DNA from 2 places in the Streptomyces sp. NPDC005496 genome. Region 1 is predicted to be linked to the other one. Evidence: predicted binding sites of a transcription regulator. Region 1 holds the regulator's gene; the other holds the start of a gene.
The links. The regulator HrcA, encoded in region 1, represses chaperone genes, less so after heat shock. The targets are predictions, from matches to a motif close to TTNGCACTCNGNNNNNCNGAGTGCNAA.
Positions count from the first base shown of each region.

Region 2: groL (chaperonin GroEL) is a predicted target of HrcA. The motif match lies at 2,298-2,324, and genes of this name have one in related genera.

Region 1 covers NZ_JBIAJQ010000002.1:422,141-428,192, reverse strand. The annotation lists gene ACFYQQ_RS06495 (DUF3097 domain-containing protein) at 1-309, opposite strand, end outside; gene ACFYQQ_RS06490 (MBL fold metallo-hydrolase) at 356-1,090, opposite strand; gene hrcA (heat-inducible transcriptional repressor HrcA) at 1,295-2,311, shown strand; gene dnaJ (molecular chaperone DnaJ) at 2,312-3,448, shown strand; gene ACFYQQ_RS06475 (nitronate monooxygenase) at 3,585-4,670, shown strand; gene ACFYQQ_RS06470 (16S rRNA (uracil(1498)-N(3))-methyltransferase) at 4,667-5,416, shown strand; gene ACFYQQ_RS06465 (hypothetical protein) at 5,567-6,052, shown strand, end outside.
Region 2 covers NZ_JBIAJQ010000007.1:353,961-360,012, reverse strand. The annotation lists gene thrC (threonine synthase) at 1-1,196, shown strand, start outside; gene ACFYQQ_RS23275 (MoaD/ThiS family protein) at 1,193-1,471, shown strand; gene ACFYQQ_RS23270 (cold-shock protein) at 1,881-2,084, shown strand; gene groL (chaperonin GroEL) at 2,487-4,112, shown strand; gene ACFYQQ_RS23260 (NADH:flavin oxidoreductase) at 4,340-5,461, shown strand; gene ACFYQQ_RS23255 (DUF397 domain-containing protein) at 5,531-5,797, opposite strand; gene ACFYQQ_RS23250 (helix-turn-helix transcriptional regulator) at 5,778-6,052, opposite strand, start outside.

The DNA.
Region 1 (6,052 bases):
CACGCGGGCGCGGGCGCCGGGCACGGCGACCGAACCGGAGGCGGTGCGGCTGGGGCGGGCCGGTCCGGCGGCGGGCCGCACCAGGGTGACCACCCTGCCCTCCAGCAGGAAGCCGCGCGGCTCCATCGGGAACACCCGGTGCTTGCCGAAGCGGTCCTCCAGCGTCACCGTGCCCGCCTCGCAGCGGATCACCGCGCCGCAGAAACCGGTGCCGGGCTCCTCCACCACCAGACCGGGGTCGGCCGGGACCTCGGGCACGGGCTTGGGCTTCTTCCACGGCGGGGTCAGGTCCGGAGAGTACTGGCGCATTCGGATGACGATAGGAGAAGACGCGCGCCGAAGTGCCCGCCCGCGCCTACGACACGCCGAAGCGGGCGGCCAGCGCGTCCCGCTGGGCCCGGACGAACGCCGCGTCCACCGCCGCCCCGTGGCCCGGCACGTACACCGCGTCCTCGCCGCCGAGGTCCAGCAGCCGGTCCAGCGCCGCCGGCCAGTGGGACGGGACGGCGTCCGGACCGGCCTGCGGCTCGCCCGACTCCTCCACGAGGTCGCCGCAGAACACCACCTCCCGTCCGTCGGTGCCGGGCACGAGCACCACGAGGTCGTACGCCGTGTGCCCGGGGCCCACGTTCGCCAGCAGGACCTGCGTGCCGCCGCCGAGACCCAGCGTCCACTCGCCGGAGACGAGGTGGCGGGGCCGGACGAGCAGGTCCGCCGCCTCCGCCGCCGCCCGCGGGTCCAGGCCGTTGCTCACGGCGTCGGCGCGCAGTTCCTCGCGTCCGTGGGCGAGGGCGGTGTCCAGGCCCACCGCGCCGAACACCTCCACCCCGGAGAAGGCGGCGGCCCCGAGGACGTGGTCGAAGTGCGGATGCGTCAGTGCGAGGTGCGTCACACGCCGCTCAGGTCCCAGGAGCCGGCCCGCCTCGGCGCGCAGCCGCGCGCCCTCCGCGAGGCTCGACCCCGCGTCGATCATGAGGGCCGCCCCCTCGCCCACCACGAGCCCCGCGGTGCAGTCCCAGCCCGGGAGCCGGCACCGCCCGGCGTGCGGGGCGAGTTGCTCCCATCCCGCCTCTTCCCAAGTCACCGTCACACGGAGACGCTAGCGGCAAGGGGGTACGACGGCGCGACATGGCGGGACACGTCCGTACACCGTGGCGGGGCGTCACGGGCCCGCCCTTGCCGGGGCCGTACCTCACCGCCGTACACTGGCCCGGGGAACGCTGGCACTCGCACGCGCTGAGTGCCAGGACGAAGACCGCGACGACCAAGGTGCCGACAGCTGGAGGTGTGCGCGATGCTCAGTGAACGCAGGCTCGAGGTGCTGCGCGCCATCGTCCAGGACTACGTCGGGACGGAGGAGCCGGTCGGCTCCAAGGCGCTGACCGAGCGCCACCGGCTGGGCGTCTCCCCGGCCACCGTCCGCAACGACATGGCCGCCCTGGAGGACGAGGGGTACATCGCCCAGCCGCACACCAGTGCCGGGCGCATCCCCACCGACAAGGGCTACCGGCTGTTCGTGGACAAGCTCGCCGGCGTCAAGCCGATGACCGCGCCCGAGCGCCGCGCCATCCAGAACTTCCTCGACGGCGCCGTCGACCTCGACGACGTCGTGGGGCGCACGGTGCGGCTGCTCGCGCAGCTCACCCGGCAGGTCGCCGTCGTCCAGTACCCCTCGCTGACCCGTTCGACGGTGCGGCACGTGGAACTGCTCTCGCTGGCCCCGGCCCGCGTCATGCTGGTGCTCATCACGGACACCGGCCGGGTCGAGCAGCGCATGATCGACTGCCCCGCGCCCTTCGGCGAGACGTCCCTGGCGGATCTGCGGGCCCGGCTCAACAGCCGGATCGCGGGCCGCCGTTTCGCGGACGTGCCGCAATTGGTGCAGGATCTGCCGGAGGCCTTCGAGACGGAGGACCGCGGTACGGTCGCGACGGTGCTCTCCACTTTGCTGGAGACGCTCGTCGAGGAGAACGAGGAGCGGCTGATGATCGGCGGCACCGCCAATCTCACCCGCTTCGGACACGACTTCCCCCTCACGATCCGGCCGGTCCTCGAAGCCCTGGAGGAGCAGGTCGTGCTCCTCAAGCTGCTCGGCGAGTCGACGGATTCGGGCATGACCGTACGGATCGGTCACGAGAACGTCCACGAGGGGCTCAACTCCACGTCCGTGGTCTCGGTCGGCTACGGTTCGGGCGGCGAGGCAGTCGCAAAACTCGGCGTGGTCGGACCGACCCGCATGGATTACCCGGGAACGATGGGAGCGGTACGCGCAGTGGCACGGTACGTCGGACAGATCCTGGCGGAGTCGTAAGTGGCCACGGACTACTACGCCGTACTCGGCGTGCGCCGCGACGCGTCCCAGGACGAGATCAAGAAGGCGTTCCGGAGGCTCGCGCGCGAGCTGCACCCGGACGTCAATCCCGATCCGAAGACGCAGGAGCGCTTCAAGGAGATCAACGCCGCCTACGAGGTGTTGTCGGACCCGCAGAAGAAGCAGGTCTACGACCTCGGCGGTGACCCGCTCTCGCAGAGTGGCGGCGGGGGCGCGGGCGGCTTCGGCGCCGGCGGGTTCGGGAACTTCTCGGACATCATGGACGCGTTCTTCGGCACCGCGTCGCAGCGGGGCCCCCGGTCGCGCACGCGCCGCGGCCAGGACGCCATGATCCGGCTGGAGATCGACCTCGACGAGGCGGCCTTCGGCACCACCAAGGACATCCAGGTCGACACGGCCGTGGTGTGCACCACCTGCAGCGGCGAGGGCGCGGCCCCCGGGACCTCCGCGCAGACCTGTGACATGTGCCGCGGTCGCGGCGAGGTGTCCCAGGTCACGCGGTCCTTCCTGGGCCAGGTCATGACCTCCCGCCCCTGCCCCCAGTGCCAGGGCTTCGGCACGGTCGTGCCGACGCCGTGCCCGGAGTGCGCGGGCGACGGGCGCGTGCGCTCGCGCCGCACCCTCACGGTGAAGATCCCGGCCGGTGTCGACAACGGCACCCGGATCCAGCTCGCGGGCGAGGGCGAGGTCGGCCCCGGCGGCGGCCCCGCCGGTGACCTCTACGTCGAGATCCACGAGCTGCCGCACGCGCAGTTCCAGCGGCGCGGCGACGACCTGCACTGCACGGTCACCCTCCCCATGACCGCAGCCTCCCTCGGCACGAAGGTGCCCCTGGAGACCCTGGACGGGCTGGAGGAGGTCGACATCCGACCGGGCACCCAGTCCGGCCAGTCGATCCCGCTGCACGGCCGCGGCATCACGCACCTGCGGGGCGGCGGCCGGGGCGACCTCATCGTCCACGTCGAGGTCATGACCCCCTCCAAGCTGGACCCGGAGCAGGAGCGTCTGCTGCGCGAACTGGCCAAGCTGCGCGGCGAGGAGCGGCCCACCGGCCAGTTCCAGCCCGGCCAGCAGGGCCTGTTCTCCCGGCTGAAGGACGCCTTCAACGGACGCTGACGCCGGAGCGCGCGGGCTGCCCGGACCGGGCGCCCGCGGTGCCCGCGCGGGCCGCCCGGAGAGGCACATTCCGGTGGCCTGTGCCCGGCGGACGGCCGGATTCGGACTTGTACGGAGGACGTGACAACATGCCGTCATGTCCTCCGCGCTGACCGATCTCCTTCGGTGTCCGATCGTGCAGGCCCCCATGGCGGGCGGTGTCTCCGTGCCGCTGCTGGCCGCCGCCGTTTCCGAGGCCGGCGGGCTCGGCTTCCTCGCCGCCGGGTACAAGACGGCCGACGGCATGTACCAGGAGATCAAGCAGCTGCGCGGCCTCACCGGCCGTCCCTTCGGCGTGAACCTCTTCATGCCGCAGCAGGAGCACACGGACCCGGCCGCCGTCGACGTCTACGCCCACCAGCTCGCCGGTGAGGCCGGCTGGTACGACACCGAGCTGGGCGATCCCGACAGCGGACGCGACGACGGCTACGACACCAAACTCGCGGTCCTGCTCGACAACCCCGTGCCCGCGGTCTCCTTCCACTTCGGCTGCCCCACCCCCGAGGTACTCGCCTCCTTCGCCCGCGTCGGCACGCTGACCATGGTCACGGCGACCACGGCCGACGAGGCGCAGGCAGTGGAGCGGGCGGGCGCCGACGTGGTGATCGTGCAGGGCGTCGAGGCGGGCGGCCACCAGGGCACCCACCGGGACGACCCGGAGACGGACGGCGCCGGCATCGGGCTGCTGTCGCTGGTCGCCCAGGTCCGCGAGAGCGTCCGGCTGCCGATCGTCGCGGCCGGCGGCATCATGCGCGGCTCGCAGATCGCCGCGGTGCTCGCGGCCGGCGCTAGCGCGGCCCAGCTCGGCACCGCGTTCGTCGCCACCCCCGAGTCCGGCGCCGCCCCCGTGCACAAGGAGGCGCTGACCAACCCGCTGTTCGTCCGGACCGAGCTGACGCGGGCGTTCTCCGGCCGGCCCGCCCGCGGCCTCGTGAACCGCTTCATGCGCGAGCACGGCCCCTACGCCCCCGCCGCCTACCCCGAGGTCCACCACCTGACCTCGCCGCTGCGCAAGGCGGCGGCCAAGGCGGGGGACCCGCAGGGCATGGCGCTGTGGGCGGGCCAGGGCCACCGCATGGCCCGCGACCTGCCCGCCGGCCGGCTGGTCGAGGTGCTGGCCGCCGAACTCGACGCGGCTAAGACAGCGTTGTCGTCGTACCCGTCCGGAGGCACGGCCCGATGACCGCGCCGGTGTTCGTGGTCGAGGACCTCCGCGCCGACGGCGGCGGGCAGTACGTGCTCGACGGCGCCGAGGGACGGCACGCGGTCTCCGTGAAGCGGCTGCGGTCCGGCGAGGACGTCGTCCTCACCGACGGCGTGGGCCGGTGGGCCGAGTGCGTCGTGACCGGCACCGAGGGCAAGGACCGGCTGATCGTCCGGATGGACACGGTCGCCGAGGAACCGCCCGAGTCGCCGCGCATCACCGTCGTCCAGGCCCTCCCGAAGGGCGACCGGGGCGAACTCGCCGTCGAGACCATGACGGAGACCGGCGTCGACCGCGTCGTGCCCTGGGCCGCCTCCCGCTGCATCACCCAGTGGAAGGGCGACCGGGGCCTGAAGGCGCTCGCCAGGTGGCGGGCCACCGCCCGGGAGGCCGGCAAGCAGTCCCGCCGCGTGCGCTTCCCCGAGGTCACCGACGCCATGACCAGCCGCCAGGTCGCCGCACTTCTGGCCACCGCCGACCTCGCCGCCGTCCTGCACGAGGACCGCGCGTACGGCAGCGAACCCCTCGCCACCGCCCAACTCCCCGCCGACGGCGACATCGTGCTCGTCGTGGGCCCCGAAGGCGGCGTCTCGCCGGACGAGTTGGCGCTGTTCGCCGAGGCCGGGGCGAAGGCGTACCGGCTGGGGCGCAGCGTGCTGCGCACCTCCACCGCCGGAACCGCCGCGACGGCCCTGCTGCTGGGCCGCACCGGACGCTGGTCCTGACCCGTCGTTCCCGCAGGTCGCACCGGAAATCGCGGTTCCCGGGGGCGACTTCGCGCAGCCGCGCGGAAGCGGCCGGCGCCGCGAAGTCGGCGGTCACACTGGCCGCATGCGGTCTACCGCCGGGCCCGGGACGGTGGCACGCTGCCCTCCATGGGGGTTTTGAGGCATTCAAGGCGGCGGACGGGTCGCGGGAGGCTGTACGCACTGGCCGCGCTGGGCGCGGTCGCCGTGTTCGGCGTGGCCGCGTGCGAACCGGGTGACGGGCTGAACTCCGCGTCGGTCGCGTACACGACGGACCAGGCGGGCACCAAGGAGCTGGAGCGGCGGGGCGTCGACGTGCAGTGGCTGAGCTGCACCGCGAACTACGGCGACCGCGACAAGGTGTCCACGCCCGGGAAGTCGCAGTCGCCCACCGTACGGACCGTGGCGGACGTCGACTGTCAGGGCGAGACGAAGAACGGGCAGGACATCACCATCAACGGCGAGGTCACCCGCGAGGTCAACGGCAAGTGCGTACGCGGCGACCTCACCGCCAAGGTGGGCGGCAAGCAGCGCTTCCACCTCAGCGTGCTCGGCAACTGCGACGCCGCCGGCACCCCGCCCGTCTCCTACGATCCGCAGCGGCCCGGGGCGACC
Region 2 (6,052 bases), on a different contig from region 1:
CGCTCGGCCCGGTCTTCGCCTGCGAGGAGTGTTTCGGCCCGCTGGAGATCGCCTACGACTTCTCGGACTACGACACCGAGGACCTCCGCAAGCGCATCGAGGCGGGACCCGCGAACATCTGGCGCTACGCGCCCCTGCTGCCCGTCCCGGCCGACGTCGCCGACAAGCCGAACATCAACCCGGGCTGGACCAAGCTCGTGCAGGCCGACAACCTCGCCCGCGAGCTGGGTGTCGAGGCCGGCAAGCTGTTCGTCAAGGACGACTCCGGCAACCCGACGCACTCCTTCAAGGACCGCGTCGTCGCGCAGGCCCTGGAGGCCGCCCGCGCCTTCGGCTTCACCACGCTCTCCTGCTCCTCCACCGGGAACCTGGCCGGCGCCGTCGGTGCCGCCGCCGCCCGGGCCGGCTTCCGCTCCTGCGTGTTCATCCCGCACGACCTGGAGCAGGGCAAGATCGTCATGGCCGCGGTCTACGGCGGCGAGCTCGTCGGCATCGAGGGCAACTACGACGACGTCAACCGCTTCTGCTCCGAGCTCATCGGCGACCCGGCCGGCGAGGGCTGGGGCTTCGTCAACGTCAACCTGCGGCCGTACTACGCGGAGGGCTCGAAGACCCTCGCGTACGAGATCTGCGAGCAGCTCGGCTGGCGGCTGCCGGACCAGCTCGTCGTGCCGATCGCGTCCGGCTCGCAGCTCACGAAGATCGACAAGGGCCTCCAGGAGCTGATCAGGCTCGGGCTGGTCGAGGACAGGCCGTACAAGATCTTCGGCGCCCAGGCCGAGGGCTGCTCGCCGGTGTCGGTGGCCTACAAGGCGGGGCACGACGTCGTGCGGCCGCAGAAGCCGGACACGATCGCCAAGTCGCTCGCCATCGGCAACCCGGCCGACGGGCCGTACGTCCTCGACATCGCGCGCCGGACGGGCGGCGCGGTGGAGGATGTCGACGACGGCCAGATCGTCGACGCGATCAAGCTGCTGGCGCGCACCGAGGGCATCTTCGCCGAGACGGCGGGCGGGGTGACCGTGGGCGTCACGAAGAAGCTGATCGAGAGCGGCGCCCTGGACCCGGCGCTGACCACAGTCGTCCTCAACACCGGTGACGGCCTCAAGACCCTCGACGCGGTGGCCGGGACCGGTCTGACCGCGACCATCCGCCCGAACCTGGACTCCTTCCGAGAGGCTGGCCTCGCATCATGAGCGTCAACGTTCGCATCCCCACGATCCTGCGCACCTACACGGGCGGCAAGGCCGAGGTCCCGGCGGAGGGCGCGACCCTCGCCGAGGTCATCTCGGACCTGGAGAAGAACCACACGGGCATCGCCGCGCGCGTCCTGGACGACCAGGGCAAGCTGCGCCGCTTCGTGAACGTGTACGTGAACGACGACGACGTGCGTTTCGAGCAGGGCCTGGAGACGGCGACGCCCGACGGCGCCGGCGTCTCGATCATCCCGGCCGTGGCCGGCGGCTGCTGACGACGCACCGTTCAACCGGATTGCCCTCTCCGTGAGAGAAACGGAGGGGGCAATTCTGCATGGTTGAGCGCGGTACAGTTGGGGAAGCCGCTTCGCTTTCCATGCCGGGTGCATATGAACACCGACCCGGTGCCCGATAAGAAGCAGCCAATGTACCCGGCATTTTTGAGCCTTTTACGGCATTTACGGGGCCCGACTTGCCCTGAATATGTGTGAATTCTCCACATACGGCCGATCGCCGATGCCCGGAATTCTCGTCCGATTGACCTGTTGCAGACGGCAGTTGGACAGATACATTCAGCCGCGGTCGACGCGTTCCGGCGCACACCCCCAACCGTTGGGGGGTGAGGTCTGACCCGGATCCGCGAAGTGTGGATCTGTGCAAGGGCCAGTAATAGGGGAGTTAGGCATGGCTCAGGGCACCGTCAAGTGGTTCAACGCGGAGAAGGGGTACGGCTTCATCGCGGTCGACGGTGGTGCGGACGTCTTCGTGCATTACAGCGCGATTCAGATGGACGGCTACCGCACCCTTGAAGAGGGTCAGCGAGTGGAGTTCGAGATCTCGCAGGGCCAGAAGGGTCCGCAGGCGGACATGGTCAAACTCGCCGTCTGATCTCGGCGCGATCGGCCACCGACGCACGCACTCACTCACGTCGAGGGGCCCGTATCCCATCAGGGGTACGGGCCCCTCGGGCGTTCCCGGGAGCGGCCGGGGTCCCCGCCGCTCCGGACGCGGAGGGGGTGGCTCGGGGCCGCGCAGGCGCTCGCAGGGCAGCCGCGACGCGCTCCGCGCGCCCCCTCGATAGGGCTCGCTGGGGAGGAGCACCTTGCACTCTCGGGGGTCGAGTGCTAATCATTGGCGTTAGCACTCTGAAGGTGAGAGTGACAACGAAGGACCGGGTCGGTGAGGCCCGCAGGCCATGTGGGGCAAGGAACCACGAGGCAGGCAGGCCGTCCGTCGCGGGCGCCAGCGCGGTCCGGAGCAATCCACCCCAGTCCGGGAGGACCACTTCACATGGCCAAGATCATCGCGTTCGACGAGGAGGCACGGCGCGGTCTCGAGCGCGGGATGAACCAGCTCGCCGACGCCGTCAAGGTCACCCTTGGTCCCAAGGGTCGCAACGTCGTCCTCGAGAAGAAGTGGGGCGCCCCCACGATCACCAACGATGGTGTTTCCATCGCCAAGGAGATCGAGCTCGAGGACCCGTACGAGAAGATCGGCGCCGAGCTGGTCAAGGAAGTCGCGAAGAAGACGGACGACGTAGCCGGTGACGGCACGACGACCGCGACCGTCCTGGCCCAGGCGCTGGTCCGCGAGGGCCTTCGCAACGTCGCCGCCGGCGCCAACCCGATGGCTCTCAAGCGCGGTATCGAGAAGGCCGTCGAGGCCGTCTCCGGTGCCCTGCTGGAGCAGGCGAAGGATGTCGAGACCAAGGAGCAGATCGCTTCGACGGCCTCCATCTCCGCCGCCGACACCCAGATCGGCGAGCTCATCGCCGAGGCGATGGACAAGGTCGGCAAGGAAGGCGTCATCACCGTCGAGGAGTCCCAGACCTTCGGTCTGGAGCTGGAGCTCACCGAGGGTATGCGCTTCGACAAGGGCTACATCTCGGCGTACTTCGCCACCGACATGGAGCGTATGGAGGCCGTCCTCGACGACCCGTACATCCTGATCGCCAACTCGAAGATCAGCAACGTCAAGGACCTGCTGCCGCTCCTCGAGAAGGTCATGCAGTCCGGCAAGCCGCTGCTGATCATCGCCGAGGACGTCGAGGGCGAGGCCCTGTCGACCCTGGTCGTCAACAAGATCCGTGGCACCTTCAAGTCCGTCGCCGTCAAGGCCCCGGGCTTCGGTGACCGCCGCAAGGCCATGCTCGGCGACATCGCCATCCTCACGGGCGGCGAGGTCATCTCCGAGGAGGTCGGCCTCAAGCTGGAGAACGCGGGCATCGACCTGCTCGGCCGCGCCCGCAAGGTCGTCATCACCAAGGACGAGACCACGATCGTCGACGGCGCCGGCTCCGCCGACCAGGTCGCCGGCCGGGTCAACCAGATCCGCGCCGAGATCGAGAACTCCGACTCGGACTACGACCGCGAGAAGCTCCAGGAGCGTCTGGCGAAGCTGGCCGGCGGCGTGGCCGTCATCAAGGCCGGTGCCGCCACGGAGGTCGAGCTCAAGGAGCGCAAGCACCGCATCGAGGACGCCGTTCGCAACGCGAAGGCGGCCGTCGAGGAGGGCATCGTCGCCGGTGGTGGCGTGGCCCTGCTCCAGGCCTCCTCGGTCTTCGAGAAGCTGGAACTGACGGGTGACGAGGCGACCGGCGCCAACGCCGTGAAGCTCGCCCTGGAGGCCCCGCTCAAGCAGATCGCCGTCAACGGCGGTCTCGAGGGTGGCGTCATCGTCGAGAAGGTCCGCAACCTGCCCGTCGGCCACGGTCTCAACGCCGCGACCGGTGAGTACGTGGACATGATCGCCGAGGGCATCATCGACCCGGCGAAGGTCACGCGCTCTGCCCTGCAGAACGCCGCGTCCATCGCCGCGCTGTTCCTCACCACCGAGGCCGTCATCGCCGACAAGCCCGAGAAGGCCGCCGCCGGCGGCGCCCCGGGCGGCATGCCGGGCGGTGACATGGACTTCTGATCCTTCCGGATCAGGCTCGTCCTTTCCGAGGGCGGCACCCCTTCCCGGGGGTGCCGCCCTCGGGCGTTTCCGGGGCGGGAGCCCCCGCCCACGTGGCCGGGATCACACCGCGGCACGGCGAGGACACGGAATGCCGCGGCGCCGGGGACCGTTGTCGGGAGGGTGGGTCAATGCACGTGCACATACCCACCGGAATGTCCGTCTTCCCCGCCCCGAGGAGCCCTCACGTGACAGCCGACGCCGCGTCCCGCGCAGCCGAGATCCTTTCCCGACCCGTGTCCCTGAACGGCCTGACCGTCCCGAACCGGATCGTGATGGCACCGATGACCCGGCAGTTCTCGCCGGGCGGTGTACCCGGTGAGGACGTGGTCGGCTACTACGCGCGGCGCGCCGCCGCGGGCGTGGGCCTCATCGTCACCGAGGGCACCTACGTCGGCCACGAGTCCGCCGGCCAGAGCGACAGCGTGCCGCGCTTCCACGGCGAGGAGCAGCTCGCCGGGTGGACGAAGGTCGCCGACGCCGTGCACGCGGCCGGCGGCACGATCGTGCCGCAGCTGTGGCACATCGGCATGGTCCGCCGGGCGGGCGAGCCGCCCTTCGCCGACGCCCCCGCGGTCGGCCCCTCCGGCATCCACACCGCCGGCGCCGAGCCCAAGGGCAAGGCCATGACCCAGCAGGACATCGACGACGTCATCGAGGCGTTCGCCAAGGCAGCCGCGGACGCCGAGCGCATCGGCTTCGACGGCGTCGAGCTGCACGGCGCCCACGGCTACCTGCTCGACCAGTTCCTGTGGTCCGGCACCAACCGGCGCACCGACGCGTACGGCGGCGACCCGGTGGCCCGTGCGAAGTTCGCGGCGGAGATCGTCGCCGCGGTCCGGGACGCCGTCTCGCCCGAGTTCCCCGTCCTGTTCCGCTACTCGCAGTGGAAGCAGCAGGACTACGACGCCCGCCTCGCCGAGACCCCGGAGGAGCTGGAGGCCATCCTCGCCCCGCTCGCCGCGGCCGGCGTGGACGCCTTCCACGCCTCCACGCGCCGCTACTGGGTGCCCGAGTTCGACGGGTCCGACCTGAACCTCGCCGGCTGGACGAAGAAGCTCACCGGCAAGCCCGCCATCTCCGTCGGCTCGGTCGGCCTGGACGGCGAGTTCCTCAAGGCCTTCCAGGGCGAGGGCTCCTCGGTCCGCGGCATCGACGACCTGCTCGACCGGCTGGAGCGCGACGAGTTCGACCTCGTCGCGATCGGCCGCGCGCTGCTCCAGGACCCGGAGTGGGCGGCGAAGGTCCTGGCCGGCCGCTACGACGAGCTGAAGGCGTACGACGCGGCGGCGCTGGGCTCACTGAGCTGACCCCGCCCGCATCGAGGGGCGGCGCCCGCCGTGACGCGGGCGCCGTCCCTTTCGCGTACCCGGCGCGGGTCAGCCGCCGGAACCGACGTGACCGACGAACGCGGCCCAGGCGGCGGGGCCGAAGGTGATCTCGGTCCCGGGGCTCTTGGAGTCCCGCACGGGCACGAGGGCGGGGTGACCGTCGGCGACCTCCAGGCAGTCGCCGCCATCACCGGCGCTGTAGCTGGACTTGCGCCAGCGAGCGACCTCCAGGCAGTTCCCGCCCTCGCCCCCGCTGTAGCTGGACTTGTACCAGGTGGTTGCCGTCGGGCCGTTCTCACGGGTGTTGGTCTCCATGGCCGTAATCCTCCGCCACGGACTCGATCAGGGCCAGGGAGTCCCGTGGTGAAAGGGCCGCCGCCTGAAGGAGGTTGAAGGTCAGGCTGTGCCGGGCCACCGTCGCCGGGTCGTCCAGCAGCTTGCCCATGTCCGGTCCCTCGACGAACGACAGCGGAGCCGCGTCCTCGAACTCCATCAGCTTCAGCGGACCGGTCATCGACGCGTGCGCCCCTGAAGCGAACGGGAGCACCTGCACCAGGATGCGGTGATCGT